2 regions of the Ensifer sp. Root127 genome follow, and region 1 is predicted to be linked to the other one. Evidence: riboswitches for the same ligand, from Rfam matches in the RefSeq annotation. Region 1 holds a riboswitch; the other holds the start of a gene.
The links. A riboswitch is a leader RNA that binds a small molecule or an ion and turns the genes downstream of it on or off. The one in region 1 is predicted to bind thiamine pyrophosphate.
Positions count from the first base shown of each region.

Region 1 (7,146 bases):
GCCATGGAATCGAGGAAGCGTGCCGCCGCATAGGGGTCGTAACCGGCCTCGCCCAGCATGCGCACGCCGATGACGTCAGCCTGGAGCTCCTGGTTGCGGGAGAAGGCGGCCAGACGCAGCTTGCCGCGCGCCAGTGCCTGCTTGCCGGCGAGATCCGAGGACAGCACCTCGGAGACGACGCGGCTGGCGATGACTTCCGCCTCTTCGCGCTGCTGGCGCTCGATGCCATGGTTGGCGGTGACGTGCGCCATTTCATGCGACAGCACGGCCGCAACCTCGGACGCGTCATTGGCAAGCGCAAGCAGGCCGCGGGTGACATAGAGATAGCCGCCGGGCAGCGCAAAGGCGTTGATCGCCGGGGAATTGAGAATGGTGATGCGGTAGGACTGCTGCGGGTTTTCCGAGACGGCCGTCAGGGCGCCGGCGATGCGGGCGACCAGCCGCTCCGTCTTTGCGTCCTTGTACTCCCCGCCGTAGCTCGCGACGATGCGCGGGTGTTCGCGCGCGCCGAGCTGGGCACGGGGGTCGTTCTTCTGGACTTCGTCGACGATCTGCGGATTGGAGGACGGCGATACGGTCGGCTCGTAGGTCTGCTCGATCACCGACTGGCAGGCGGAAAGCAGCGTCGTCGCAAGCAATGCAACCACAGCACGTGTCCGGAGGCCTCCGCGCTTGGGCGGGAACCGGTCGTTTCTGACTGTATGACTTTCCATGCCTCAGCCCGTTTCCCGTCCAACGCCACCCCACAACAGGGACTCGGGCGGCGTTGAAAGTCTTACTTTTTCAGCCGGATACGTCCGATCCGGGAAGAGTATTCCAGCCCTGGTCTTGCTGTATCTGATTTCAGCGCCACCTGCCTAGTTTACCCCGGTAGAAATAGTTGCCCCGTGGTATCACGGCAACGGATACGCGAATATTCGTGACGCTCCGGCCGGACAATCCGCGCGTCGCATGGCGCGGCGGTCAAATTGTGGCGGAGTACCACGCGCGCTAGAGCATTTCCGGTTTAGACGACGTCGCGGAAACGCTCTATCTGCCTGTTTCCACGCATTTCCTGACGGAAAACCGCTTCGCACTTTTCCTGGAAATGCTCCAAGATTCCACGTCGCATCACGCGTTGCCGAGAAAGCGGTTGATGGACGCCATATCGCGCCGTTCGAGAAAGCGCTCGACCGGGTCATGGGCGATGATACGCCCCTGGTCCAGAAAAAGCACGCTATCGGCCAGCGCCCTCACGTCATCGGGATGGTGCGTGATCATCAGGATCGTGTTGTTTTCCTGATCATGCAGGTCTTGCAGCAGTGCCCGCATACCGGCCCTCATGCCGGGATCGAGAGCGGCAAAAGGCTCATCCAGCAGCAGCAGCGGGCGATGTCGCACCAAGGCGCGCGCCAACGCCACACGCTGTCGTTCGCCGCCGGACAGCGTCGGCGGCAGGCGCTTGCCGAAGCTGTCGAGCCCGACGCGGCCGAGGGCATCGTCTATCCGTGCGCGATCAGCGACCGACAGGCGAAGCGAGGGGCTGATGCCGAAGCCGACATTGGTCGCGACGTCGAGATGTGCAAACAGGTTGTTGTCCTGAAAGATCACGGAGACGGGTCGTTCTGCCGGCGCCTGTCCCGACATCGTCTTGCCGAGAATGCGAACCTCGCCCCGGTCCGGCTCCTCGAAACCGGCGATGACATGAAAGAGGGTCGACTTTCCCGACCCGGAGGCCCCGGCAACTGCGACGATGCCACCTGGCTGAATGGCGCAATCGAAGTGCAGTGCGGTGGTGTCGTAACGAACGTCGACGCCAACAAGTTCTACCGCCGCCTGGGAATTCATGCGTTTCGTCCTTCCGGCACTCGCCTGTCGCCGGCCGTGCCGAGCATGGTGAAGATCAGGCAGATGAGGCCGAGGAAGAGCGCCAGACCGGCTGCATCCGCGGTGCGATAGCTGCCCATCCGGCTGTAGAGCAGCCATGGAAGCGTGACCATGTCCTGCGAACCGAACAGCGCCACTGCACCAAGGTCGCCGAGCGACAGCGCCATGGCGAAGGAGAACGCCATCAGCAACGGTTTCCGGAGCGGCGGCAAGTCGATCCATCGCAGGCGATGGAAGCCGCGGATGCCGAGGCTTGCTGTCAGTCGGTCGGTGCGTGCGGCATGTGTTGCCATCGCCGGTGCCAGGATCCGGTGCACGAACGGCAGCGCCATCAATGCGTTGATGGCGACGACGATGGCGGGGGCGAAACGGGCGACATCGCCGAAGGGGCGCAGGAGCAGAAACCATCCCGCACCGAGCACGACCGGCGGCACCAGCAGCACCAGCGACGTGCTGGCGGTGACAGTGCCCGCAAATGCCCTGGCCAAGGTCGGGGCGTGGCGACGCGCCACGACGATGCCGGCGGCGCGGATCATCGCGGCGGCCATGGTGACGCAAAAGAATGCCGAGAGGACGGCGATGACAATGCTGGTGACGAGAGCACGATGCACGGTCGGGTCGCCGGCAAGCTTCACCAGATCCGCACGCAGGCCGGAACCGACGACGGCGATCAGCGGTGCGCCGATGAAGAGCAGCGAGAACAGGATCCAGCCGGCGTCGGACGTCCGGGAGAGGCCGGTTCCTGCATCATAGCGTCTGGAGATTTTGCCCGCGGTTGCGCTTTGTGCAGGTTCGGTCGCGACACGCGTTAGAGCCAGGAGCAGGGCTCCGGTCATGACGATCTGTAGGGCGGACAGGGCGATCGCCCGCGGCGGGTCGAAATCGAAGCGCAGCGCCTGGTAGATCGCGACCTCGATGGTGCTGGCGGCAGGCCCGCCGCCGAGCGTCAGCACCAGCGTGAAGCTGGTGGCGCAGAGCATGAAGACGAGGCCGGCAGCACCTGGCAGCAATCCCCGAAGGACCGGCCACTCGACAAAGCGGAAGAGTGCGGCTGGCGGCATGCCGAGATTGGCGGCGGTTCTCCAGTATTCCGAAGGGATGCGCTCGAGCCCGGCGAGAAAGAGACGTGCGATAAGCGGCATGTTGAAGAAGACGTGGGCGAGCAGGATGCCGAAAAGGCCGTAGATGCTGATCGGCTGCTGCAGCCCGAGGCCGGCGAGGGCGGTGTTGAGCGCGCCCTGCCGGCCCCAGATCTCGATCAGCCCGAGCGCGCCGACAAGCACGGGCAGGCCGAGCGGCAGGGCCATCACCCGCAGAACCCAGACGCGGCCGGGAAAGCTCGGCCGGCGCGCAAGCGCCCGTGCGATCGGGATGGCAAGAACAACGGAAAGCAGCGTCGAAAGGCTCGCCTGCAGCAAGGTGAAGCGCGTTACCCGCCAGATATAGGCATCGAACAGCACGCTGTTGCCGAAGTCACCGCTCTGGAGCAAAAGGGCTGCAATCGCCAGGCCGACAAACAGCAGGATACCGCCGAGACTTAAAGTCCCGGCGGTCATCGTGATGCGATTTTCGGCAGGCGCGAACAAATGCGCCTCAGTTCTTGCTAATGGCGGCCAGCCATTCGTCGATCCAGGCCTTGCGGTTCGCCGCCACCTCTTCCGACGGCAGCAGGAAAGTCTTCTCCGGATTGACCAGCTTGCTAAAAGCCTCCGGCAGCGGCTCCTTGGTCGCCGCGACCGGCATCATCCAGTTGGTCGTCGGAATGATCGACTGGAACTCCGGGCCGGTCATGAAGGCGAGAAACTGCTTGGCAAGCTCCGGCTCCTTGGCGCTCTTGGTCATGCCGGCAACTTCGATCTGGATGTAGTGACCTTCCGAGAATTCGGCCGCCTGGTAGCGGTCGGTGTTTTCCGCCACCATGTGGTAGGCGGGCGACGTGGTGTAGGAAAGCACCATCGGCGCTTCGCCCTTGGTGAAGAGGCCATAGGCTTCCGACCAGCCCGGCGTTACGGTCAGTACCCTGTCCTTGAGCTTGGCCCAGGCGGCGCCGGCTTCGTCGCCATAGACGGCCTTGACCCAGAGAAGCAGACCGAGGCCCGGCGTCGAGGTGCGCGGATCCTCGATGACGATCTTCTGAGAGGCGTCGCCTTCGACCAGTTCCTTCAGGCTCTTCGGCGGCGTCTTCAAGGTCTGGGTGTCGTAGACGACGGCGAAATGGCCGTAGTCATAGGGAAGGAAGGTGTCGTCGGTGAAGTCGCCGGGTACCTTGACGTTGGCAGGCTCGATGCCGTGCGGCGCGAAGAAGCCGGTGGCCTTGGCCTCGGCGACGAGGTTTGTATCGAGGCCGAGCACGATGTCGGCCTTGGAGGCCGCGCCTTCGAGCTTGAGGCGGGTCAGAAGCTCGACGCCATCGGCGACGCCGACATAGGTGACCTTGCATTCGCAGGTCTTCTCGAAAGCTTCGGCGACCTTGGCACCCGGCCCCCATTCGGTGATGAAGCTTTCATAGGTGTAGACGGTCAGCGTCTTGTCGGCAGCAACGGCATTGGCCGCGAAGACAAGTCCTGCCGTCGCGGCAAGCGCTAGCCGGCTAAGAACCTTGAGTTGCGATGAATTGGACATGGCAGGCACCTCTCCCTAAAAATGATGTTGCATGGGAAAAGGGCGTATCGATCCGATCGCGTCTAATCCCTCCGCCGGTATGAGCCGGATCAGGTTCCGCGGGTTGGCGTTCAACGCCTCTCAGCCTTCGGCCGCCATGCGGTCGGAAGGCACCCCGTTAGAGCGGGTAGAGATTTACCGCCGAGCCGGTTTGATGGCAAGCGAAGTTTGAGGACGGCAAAAGCGCCCGCCCCGCATTTTCGCGCCGCGGCGCATGGGGTAAAATCGTCGGCAGAGTTTGCAGACGCCGAAGGAGCCTGCGATGACTGACATGCTCGTTCGCCTTTATGCACTGCCGGCACAAGCGAGATCACCGCTTGCTGACGGTATCGGCATTCACCGCGCAATGGCACCCGAACGAAGCTTGTTGTTCCCTGGATCGAGCAGACATTTGGCTCCGGCTGGGCGGGCGAGGCGGAGGCGGCCTTCAGATCGACGCCGACGTGCATGCACATCGCGGTGTTCGAGGACCGGATCGTCGGCTTTGCCTGCCACGATGTCACAGCGCTCGGTTTCTTCGGGCCGACGGGCGTCGACGAGGCCATGCGCGGACGGGGATCGGCGAGGCGCTCTTGCGCGTGAGCCTGACGGCGATGCGTGACGCAGGCTACGGTTACGCCATCATCGGCGGCGTCGGCCCGGCCGAATTCTACCGACGCACGGTCGGCGCCATCGAGATCCCCGATTCCAACCCCGGGATCTATGCGGAGATGCTGTTTCCCGATACCTTGCCCGAAGATCACTGACAACGAGGACGCAAAATCGCCGGATCGCGCCCTTGTTCGGTTTTCTTGCTTTTCCTTGCCCGTGCCTTTGCGCTATGGGCTTTGCCATGGCCCGATCCACCTTCACCATTCTGCTCGGCGGTGCACTGACCCCGACCGATCGCCTTGCGCGCCAGCTCGCAGGCAGCCGCTTCGTTGCGGCCGATGGCGGCATGCGGCATGCGCGGGTGCTATCCGTGACCCCCGACGTCTGGGTGGGCGATTTCGATTCGACCGAGGAGGCGCTGCTCGCGGAATTTGCCGATGTCCCGCGCGAGCCCTATCCCGCCGCCAAGGCTGCGACCGATGGCGAAATCGCTGTCGAGGCGGCGCTGTCGCGTGGCGCCGAAGCCTTGATCTTTGCCGGCGCGCTCGGAGGATCACGCAGCGACCATGCCTTCCTGCACCTGCTTCAGGCTGCTTCGCTGGCCGAACGTGGGTTGCCGGTGTTCATGACCTCGGGTGAGGAGGAGGCCTATCCGCTGCTTGCAGGCGAGATCGAAATCGATCTGCCGAAGGGCAGCCTATTCTCGATCCTCGGACTGACCGATCTCATCGGGCTTACGATCGTCAACGCGCGTTATCCGCTCACCGATTTCACGTTGCCGTTCGGGTCTTCGCGCACCGTTTCCAATGTCGCGGAGGGTCCCCTTCGCATTTCCCTCGACACCGGCCGGGCGATCGTTCTCGCCCGCCCCTATGACCTTTCCGGAGCCTGAGCCTTGGCGCCTCCCATTCTGAAACTCGACGATATCTTCCTGACCTTCGGTGGCACGCCGCTTCTGGCCGGCGCCAACCTGCAGGTGGAGCCGGGGGATCGCATCTGCCTTGTCGGGCGCAACGGTTCCGGCAAATCGACGCTGATGAAGATCGCCGCCGGTCTTGCCGAAGCGCAATCGGGCGAGGTCTTCCGCCATCCGTCCTCGACCGTTCGCTACCTGCCCCAGGCACCGGATTTCGAAGGCTACGACACGGTGCAGGCCTATGCCGAGTCGGGCCTTGGCCCAAGCGACGACCCGTATCGCGTCGCTTACCTACTGCAGCACCTGGGTCTGACCGGCGAAGAAGACCCGGCACGCCTTTCCGGCGGCGAGGCGCGCCGCGCAGCGCTTGCCCGGGTGATGGCGCCGGAGCCGGATATCCTGCTGCTCGACGAGCCGACCAACCATCTCGATCTGCCGACGATCGAATGGCTCGAAGACGAGCTGACCCGCAGCCGTTCGGCCCTGGTGCTGATCTCGCACGACCGGCGCTTCCTCGAAAAGGTCTCGAACGCGACGGTCTGGCTCGATCGCGGCCAATCCCGCCGGCTCGACCGCGGCTTCGGCCATTTCGAGGCCTGGCGCGACGAGGTGCTGGAGGCGGAAGAGCTGGAGCAGCACAAGCTCGGCAAGGCGATCGAGCGCGAGGAGCATTGGCTGCGCTACGGCGTTACCGCCCGGCGCAAGCGCAACATGCGTCGTCTCGGCGAATTGCAGGACATGCGCTCGCGCCATCGCGGCCACAAGGGGCCGCAGGGCTCCGTTCAGGCGGCGGCTTCCGACGCCAAGGAATCGGGCAAGCTGGTGATCGAGGCGGAGAAGATCACCAAGGCTTACGGCGAGCGGACGATCGTTGCGCCGTTTTCCATTCGCGTGCACCGTGGCGACCGGATCGGCCTTGTCGGCCCGAACGGTGCCGGCAAGACGACGCTTTTGAAGATGCTGACCGGGCAGATCGAGCCGGATACCGGCACGGTGAAACTCGGCACCAATCTTGAGATGGCGACGCTCGACCAGAAGCGCGAGGATCTCAACCTCGACGATACGCTGGCCCACTACCTGACCGACGGCCGGGGCGAGAGCCTGATTGTCAA
Region 1 is NZ_LMDX01000052.1:252,534-259,679, reverse strand. It holds gene ASD03_RS33755 (M48 family metalloprotease) at 1-713, opposite strand, end outside; gene ASD03_RS33750 (ATP-binding cassette domain-containing protein) at 1,111-1,827, opposite strand; gene thiP (thiamine/thiamine pyrophosphate ABC transporter permease ThiP) at 1,824-3,428, opposite strand; gene thiB (thiamine ABC transporter substrate binding subunit) at 3,460-4,488, opposite strand; TPP riboswitch at 4,538-4,655, opposite strand; partial or broken gene ASD03_RS33735 (GNAT family N-acetyltransferase) at 4,790-5,273, shown strand; gene ASD03_RS33730 (thiamine diphosphokinase) at 5,360-6,010, shown strand; gene ASD03_RS33725 (ABC-F family ATP-binding cassette domain-containing protein) at 6,014-7,146, shown strand, end outside.

Region 2 (7,146 bases), on a different contig from region 1:
TCTTGACAGTATTGCCGGTTTCCTTGGCCCAGGCCTCGGAGGCCGACTGGCAGAGCTCGAGCTCCGCGCCGGCCGAGCTGCAGAAAATCGATACTTCGGCCGCAGCCGCTGGAAATGCGGCAAACGCCGCGGTGGCCAAGGCGGCCGCTTTCACACACTTCGTCCAATGCATTCTCGTCTCCTCCCCAGAAAACGCTTTGCCTCGATCAGTGATGACAAATTACTATACCGTCCAGACGGTATAGTAAAGTGGGGAGAACGAGAATTTCACAGGAGCGTTGGCGGCCCGGCAGCAAACCGCCAGCCTATGACCTAGGGCGGCAACGCCACGAGGCTATCCCGCAAAAGAAAAAAGGCGTGGCCCACCAGAAAGTGGACCACGCCTTGCCGCACCGAGATGCGGTCTTGCCCTGGGAGGCAGCTTTATTCGGCTGGCTGAAGACCCGGAACCGGGCTTTCCGGCAGCGCCCGGCCGCCAAGGGTTGCGGCAAGCTGGGTCTCATCCAGTTCGCCTTCCCACTTGGCGACCACGATGGTCGCAACCGCGTTGCCGACAAAGTTGGTCAGTGCCCGGCACTCCGACATGAAGCGGTCGATGCCGAGGATCAGCGCCATGCCGGCAACCGGCACCGCCGGCACGACCGAAAGCGTGGCGGCAAGCGTGATGAAGCCGGCGCCGGTAATGCCGGCTGCACCCTTGGAGCTCAGCATCGCCACGAGCAGCAGCAGCACCTGGTCGCCGAGCGACAGCGGAATGTCGGTCGCCTGGGCAATAAAGAGTGCGGCGAGCGTCATGTAGATGTTGGTGCCGTCGAGGTTGAAGGAATAGCCGGTCGGAATGACCAGCCCGACAACCGAGCGCTTGCAACCGGCCTTTTCCATCTTGCTCATCAGTCCCGGCAGCGCCGCTTCCGAAGAGGATGTACCGAGAACGAGCAGCAGTTCTTCCTTGATGTAGCGGATGAGGGCGACGATCGAGAAGCCGTTGTAGCGGGCAACCGCGCCGAGCACGACGAAGACGAAGAGCAGCGAGGTCAAATAGAATGTGCCGATCAGCATGGCGAGATTGGCGATCGAACCGACGCCATATTTGCCGATGGTGAAGGCCATGGCGCCGAACGCACCGATCGGCGCCGCCTTCATCAGGATCGCGACCAGCTTGAAGATCGGCAGCGTCAGCGCGTGCAGGAAGTCGACGACAGGCTCCGCCTTCTTGCCGACCATGGCGAGGGCCAGGCCGAACAGAACGGAGATGAACAGCACCTGCAGGATATCGCCCTCGGCAAATGCGCCGACGAGCGTGGTCGGAATGATGTTCATCAGGAAGCCGGTGATCGACTGCTCATGCGCCTTCTCGGCGTAGGAGGTGACCGCCTTGACGTCGAGCGACGCGGGGTCGATGTGCATGCCGGCGCCGGGCTGCACCACATTGGCCACGATCAGGCCGATGATGAGCGCGAGCGTCGAGAAGGTCAGGAAGTAGATCATCGCTTTGCCGGCGACCCGCCCGACCTTGGCGAGATCGGTCATGCCGGCAATGCCGGTGGCGACGGTCAGGAAGATGACCGGGGCAATAATCATCTTCACCAGGCGGATGAAGGCATCGCCTAGCGGCTTAAGCTGCGTGCCGACCTCCGGGTAGAAATGGCCGAGCAGGATGCCTGCGGCGATGGCCGCCAGAACCTGGACATAGAGATGACGATAGAAAGGTGTCTTGCCGCGCGGTTCCGCGGATTGGTCGATAATCATGATATCCTCCACTTAGGCCCAGTCCGGCGTCATGCCGGGCCTCCCAGGCCCTATTTCCGAAGCGCGACAGCTCGGGCTGTCATGAGGATGTCATTTGCAATGGGCGTGCCAGATCGCAGCACAGCTGATCAGGCCATTGAAATATCGCCATTTTTTCGAGAATCTTGGATCACGCACACGAATATTTGAGCGGATATCCGCACAGATCATCTGGAAACTTGCGCGGAATAATGCACAATTCCGCCATGTCCATGCCCGCGCCCAGCCCTATCAATCCAGAGGATCTCGACCGGCACATGCGCCGCGCCTGGCTGATTTTTGCCGCGCTAGCGTTAGTGCTGCTGGCAGCGGGGCTTTTTTTCGCCGGCGAATATGGGCGAAACAAGGCGCTTGAAACCGTCGACATCCAGAGCCGCATCGATGCCAATCTCAAGGCCTCGCTGCTGAGGGCAGTGCTGGAGCGGCAGCGCGCGCTGCCTCTGGTACTGGCAGACGACGTAGAGGTGAAGACGGCGCTTGAGAAGGGTGGCGACCAGCCGTTGCAGCGGCTCAATCAAAAGCTCGAGGCGCTGGCCGCCAATACGGATGCGGCGGTGATCTACGCGATTGGCCTCGACGGCGTGGCGGTGGCTGCCAGCAACTGGCGCGAGCCAACCAGCTTCGTCGGCAATGACTACGCTTTCCGCGAATATTTCCGGCTGGCGATGCGCGATGGCAAAGCCGAGCATTTCGCCATGGGCACCGTCAGCAAGCGGCCAGGCCTCTACATATCAAGACGTGTCGACGGGCCTGACGGCCCGATTGGCGTCGTGGTCGCCAAGCTCGAATTCGGCGGGGTCGAGGCCGATTGGCTCGCCTCCGGCAAGCCGGTCTATGTCACCGACCGGCGCGGCATCGTGCTGATCACCAGCTTCCCGTCCTGGCGCTTTATGACGACCCGTACCATTCCCGGGGATCGCCTCGCCGCCATCCGCGACAGCCTGCAGTTCGGCGATGCCTCCCTGCTGCCGCTGCCGTTCCGCCGGATCGAGCCAACGAGCAATGGATCGAGCGTGCTGACAGCGCTTCTGCCCGGCAGCAGCGAGCGGCAGTACCTCAGGGTCGAGACCATGGTTCCCTCGACCAGCTGGCGGCTGGAGCAATTGGCACCGCTAGACGCAGCCCTTGGCGCCGCGAGCCGCGAGGCAAGGCTGCTGGCCCTTGCCGTTATCGTGCCGCTGCTGGCGCTTGCCGCATTCCTTCTTCGCCGGCGCCAGGCTTTGACGCAGGTCGCGGCCAACGAACGCGCCGCGCGCGATGAGTTGGAACGCCGAGTGGCCGAGCGCACACAGGACCTAAGCCTCGCCCGAGATCACCTCGAAACCGAGATCTCCGACCACAGGCGCACGGGCGAGAGGCTGCAGGCGGTGCAGCAGGAACTGGTCCAGGCCAACCGCCTGGCAATCCTCGGACAGGTGGCGGCGGGCGTTGCCCACGAGATCAATCAGCCGGTCGCAACCATCCGCGCCTATGCCGACAATGCGCGCACCTTCCTCGACCGCGGCCAAAAAGAAACCGCCGTCGAAAATCTCGAAAGCATCGCTGCGCTGACCGAGCGGGTCGGCACCATCACCGACGAACTGCGCAGCTTTGCGCGCAAGGGCCGTTTCGTCGCCGAACCGACGGCGATGCGGGAGGTGATCGAAGGCGCTCGAATGCTGCTGCGCAGCCGCTTTGCCGGCCGCATGGACGCGATCGTCATCGACCTGCCTGATAACGGCCTCAGCGTGCTCGGCAATCGCATCCGCTTGGAACAGGTGCTGATCAACCTGTTGCAGAATGCCCTGGAAGCCCTCGGTGATCGGGCAGACGCTGAGATCCGTGTGCGGTGCGAGTTAGGCCCCTCCGAAACAGTTTCGCTTGTTGTCGCCGACAATGGTCCGGGCATTCGGCCCGATATCCTCGAAGACCTTTTCACCCCGTTCAACACCTCCAAGGATGAAGGCCTCGGTCTCGGCCTTGCCATCTCCAAGGAGATTGTCGCTGACTATGGCGGCGACATCGAGGTCAAGACCGGCCCAGAAGGCACCGTCTTCACCGTGCGTTTGAAGAGGGCCTGAGCGATGCAGCAATCCGTATGCCTCGTCGACGACGACAGCGAACTCAGGCGGGCGATGAAGCAGACGCTGGAGCTTGCCGGCCTCGCGGTCTCCGCCTTTCCCGGCGCGGCGGAAGCGCTCGCAATCCTCAACCCGGATTTTGACGGCATCGTCGTCAGCGATATCCGCATGCCCGGGATCGACGGCCTCACGCTGTTTCGCCGGATCGCCGACTTCGACCCCGACCTGCCCGTCATTCTGGTCACCGGCCACGGCGATATCCCGATGGCCGTTCAGGCCATTAAGGACGGCGTCTATGATTTCATCCCGAAACCCTTTGCCGCCGACCGTCTGGTGCAGAGCGCACGCCGCGCCTTGGAAAAACGCCGGCTGGTGATGGAAAACCGCGCGCTGAAACGCGCAGCCGAAGTCGCCGGTGAGAGCCTGCCGCTGATTGGCCAGACACCGGTCATGGAACGGCTGCGCCAGACCTTGCGGCATATCGCCGACACCGACGTGGATGTGCTTGTTGCCGGCGAAACCGGCAGCGGCAAGGAGGTGGTGGCGACGCTGCTGCACAATTGGAGCCGGCGCCGCAACGGCAACTTCGTGGCGCTGAACTGCGGCGCACTGCCGGAAACGGTAATCGAGAGCGAGCTTTTCGGCCACGAGCCCGGCGCCTTCACCGGTGCCCTGAAGAAGCGCGTCGGCCGTATCGAGCATGCGAGCGGCGGCACGCTTTTCCTCGACGAGATCGAGGCGATGCCGCCGGCAACGCAGGTCAAGATGCTGCGAGTGCTTGAAGCCCGTGAGATCACGCCGCTTGGCACCAATATCGTGCGCCCCGTCGATATCCGGGTCATCGCCGCGGCCAAGATCGACCTCGGCGACCCGGCCCAGCGGGGCGATTTTCGCGAGGATCTCTATTTCCGGCTGAACGTCGTCACCCTGTCGATCCCGCCGCTGCGCGAACGCCGGGACGATATCCCCCTTCTCTTCTCGCATTTCCTGACGCGGGCAGCCGAGCGTTTCAAGCGCGACGTGCCGACGCTTTCGCCGGCCGTCAGCCACTATCTGATGTCTCATTCCTGGCCGGGCAATGTGCGCGAGCTCTCGCACTTCGCTGAGCGCGTCGCCCTTGGCGTCGAAGGTTCGCTCGGCCAACCGATTGCCGCGGCGCCGACCAGTGCCGGCCTGCCCGAGCGGATCGAGCGCTACGAGGCGGAAATTCTGAAAGAAGCGCTGCGGGCGCAGCACGGCGACGTCAAGGCGACGATCGAAGCGCTCGGCATTCCGCGCAAGACCTTCTATGACAAGCTGCAGCGGCACGGCATCAACCGTGCGGATTATGCCGATCGCCGGGGATCAGAGAAGTCCGGCCGCTAGCGCATTTCCAGGAAAAGTGCGGAGCGGTTTTCCGTCAGGAAATGCGCAAAAACCAAAAGAACGAGCGTGCCCGCGGCTTCGTCTCATCCGGAAACGCTCTACCGGGCAATCAACAGGCCTGACACGCAACCTTCGGATTAACGCTTGACTGCGCATCCGGATCGATGGCTATCTCTAGGCATTCACCAGGGGGGTCCCGTCAAGGGGCTGAGATACTGCTGGGCGGATCGGCTTTGCCGACCGAGGCGCAGTGACCCGTTGAACCTGATCCAGTTCATACTGGCGTAGGGACGGTGCAGACATTGACGCCACGATTCCGTCATTCGCGCGGAATTTCAGGCGAACATGTCTTTTCCTTCCGGCTTCAGAACTGGGTCTCCAACCGCAAACTTGGAGCCTCATCATGAATATTGCCACCAAACCCGCAGAACTCTCGGTCACAAAAGGCCCGCTTCCCGCCTCGAAAAAGGTCTACAAGCCAGGCACGATCCATCCCGACATCCGCGTTCCCATGCGCGAAATCACCCTGCACCCGACGTCGGGCGAGCCGCCGGTCACCGTCTACGACGCCTCCGGTCCCTACACCGTAGAAGATGCCAACATCCGCATCGAGGACGGTTTGCCACGACCGCGCCGCAACTGGATCATCGCTCGCGGTGATGTCGAAGCCTATGACGGACGCGACGTGCGGCCGGAAGACAACGGCTTTGCCTCCGGCGACCGGCTGACGCCGACCTTTCCCTTCCGCCACGCGCCCTTGCGCGCGACCGGGCGGCGCGCGGTGACGCAGCTTGCCTATGCGCGGGCCGGCATCATCACGCCCGAGATGGAGTTCGTCGCCATCCGCGAGAACCTTGGCCGCGACGCTGCACGCGTCACGCTACGCGACGGCGAAAGCTTTGGTGCCCATATCCCCGATCACGTCACCCCCGAATTCGTCCGCCAGGAGATCGCCAGCGGTCGCGCCGTGCTTCCGGCCAACATCAACCACCCGGAGTCCGAGCCGATGATCATCGGCCGGAATTTCCTGGTGAAGATCAATGCCAATATCGGCAACTCCGCCGTCACTTCGTCGATGGCCGAGGAAGTGGAGAAGATGGTCTGGGCGACCCGCTGGGGCGCAGACACGGTCATGGACCTGTCGACCGGCCGCAACATTCACAACATCCGCGAATGGATCATCCGCAACTCGCCCGTGCCGATCGGCACCGTGCCGCTCTACCAGGCGCTGGAAAAGGTCAACGGCATCGCCGAGGATCTGAGCTGGGAGGTCTATCGCGATACGCTGATCGAGCAGGCGGAACAGGGGGTCGACTACTTCACCATCCATGCCGGTGTCCGGCTGCACTATATCCCGCTGACGGTCGACCGGGTCACCGGCATCGTCTCGCGCGGCGGCTCGATCATGGCGAAGTGGTGCCTGCACCACCACAAGGAGAGCTTTCTCTACGAGCACTTCGAAGAGATCTGCGACATCTGCCGCGCCTATGACGTCTCGTTTTCGCTCGGCGACGGCCTGCGCCCGGGCTCGATCGCCGATGCCAATGACGCGGCGCAATTTGCCGAACTGGAAACGCTGGGCGAGCTGACGAAGATCGCCTGGGCGAAAGACTGCCAGGTGATGATCGAGGGCCCCGGCCACGTGCCGATGCACAAGATCAAGGAAAACATGGACAAGCAGCTCGCTGTCTGTGGCGAGGCACCGTTCTATACGCTTGGGCCGCTGACGACCGACATCGCCCCCGGCTACGACCACATCACCTCCGGCATTGGTGCTGCGATGATCGGCTGGTTCGGCACGGCCATGCTCTGCTATGTGACACCGAAGGAACATCTGGGGCTTCCCGACCGCAACGACGTCAAGGTGGGCGTCATCACCTACAAGATCGCGGCCCATGCCGCCGATCTCGCCAAGGGGCACCCGGCGGCCCGC
Region 2 is NZ_LMDX01000054.1:322,528-329,673, forward strand. It holds gene ASD03_RS36670 (ABC transporter substrate-binding protein) at 1-172, opposite strand, end outside; gene ASD03_RS36675 (dicarboxylate/amino acid:cation symporter) at 424-1,749, opposite strand; gene ASD03_RS36680 (sensor histidine kinase) at 1,980-3,848, shown strand; gene ASD03_RS36685 (sigma-54 dependent transcriptional regulator) at 3,852-5,213, shown strand; TPP riboswitch at 5,391-5,522, shown strand; gene thiC (phosphomethylpyrimidine synthase ThiC) at 5,617-7,146, shown strand, end outside.
Region 2: it holds a riboswitch for thiamine pyrophosphate, as region 1 does, so the genes downstream of both, thiC (phosphomethylpyrimidine synthase ThiC) here and thiB (thiamine ABC transporter substrate binding subunit) in region 1, are expected to answer to the same signal.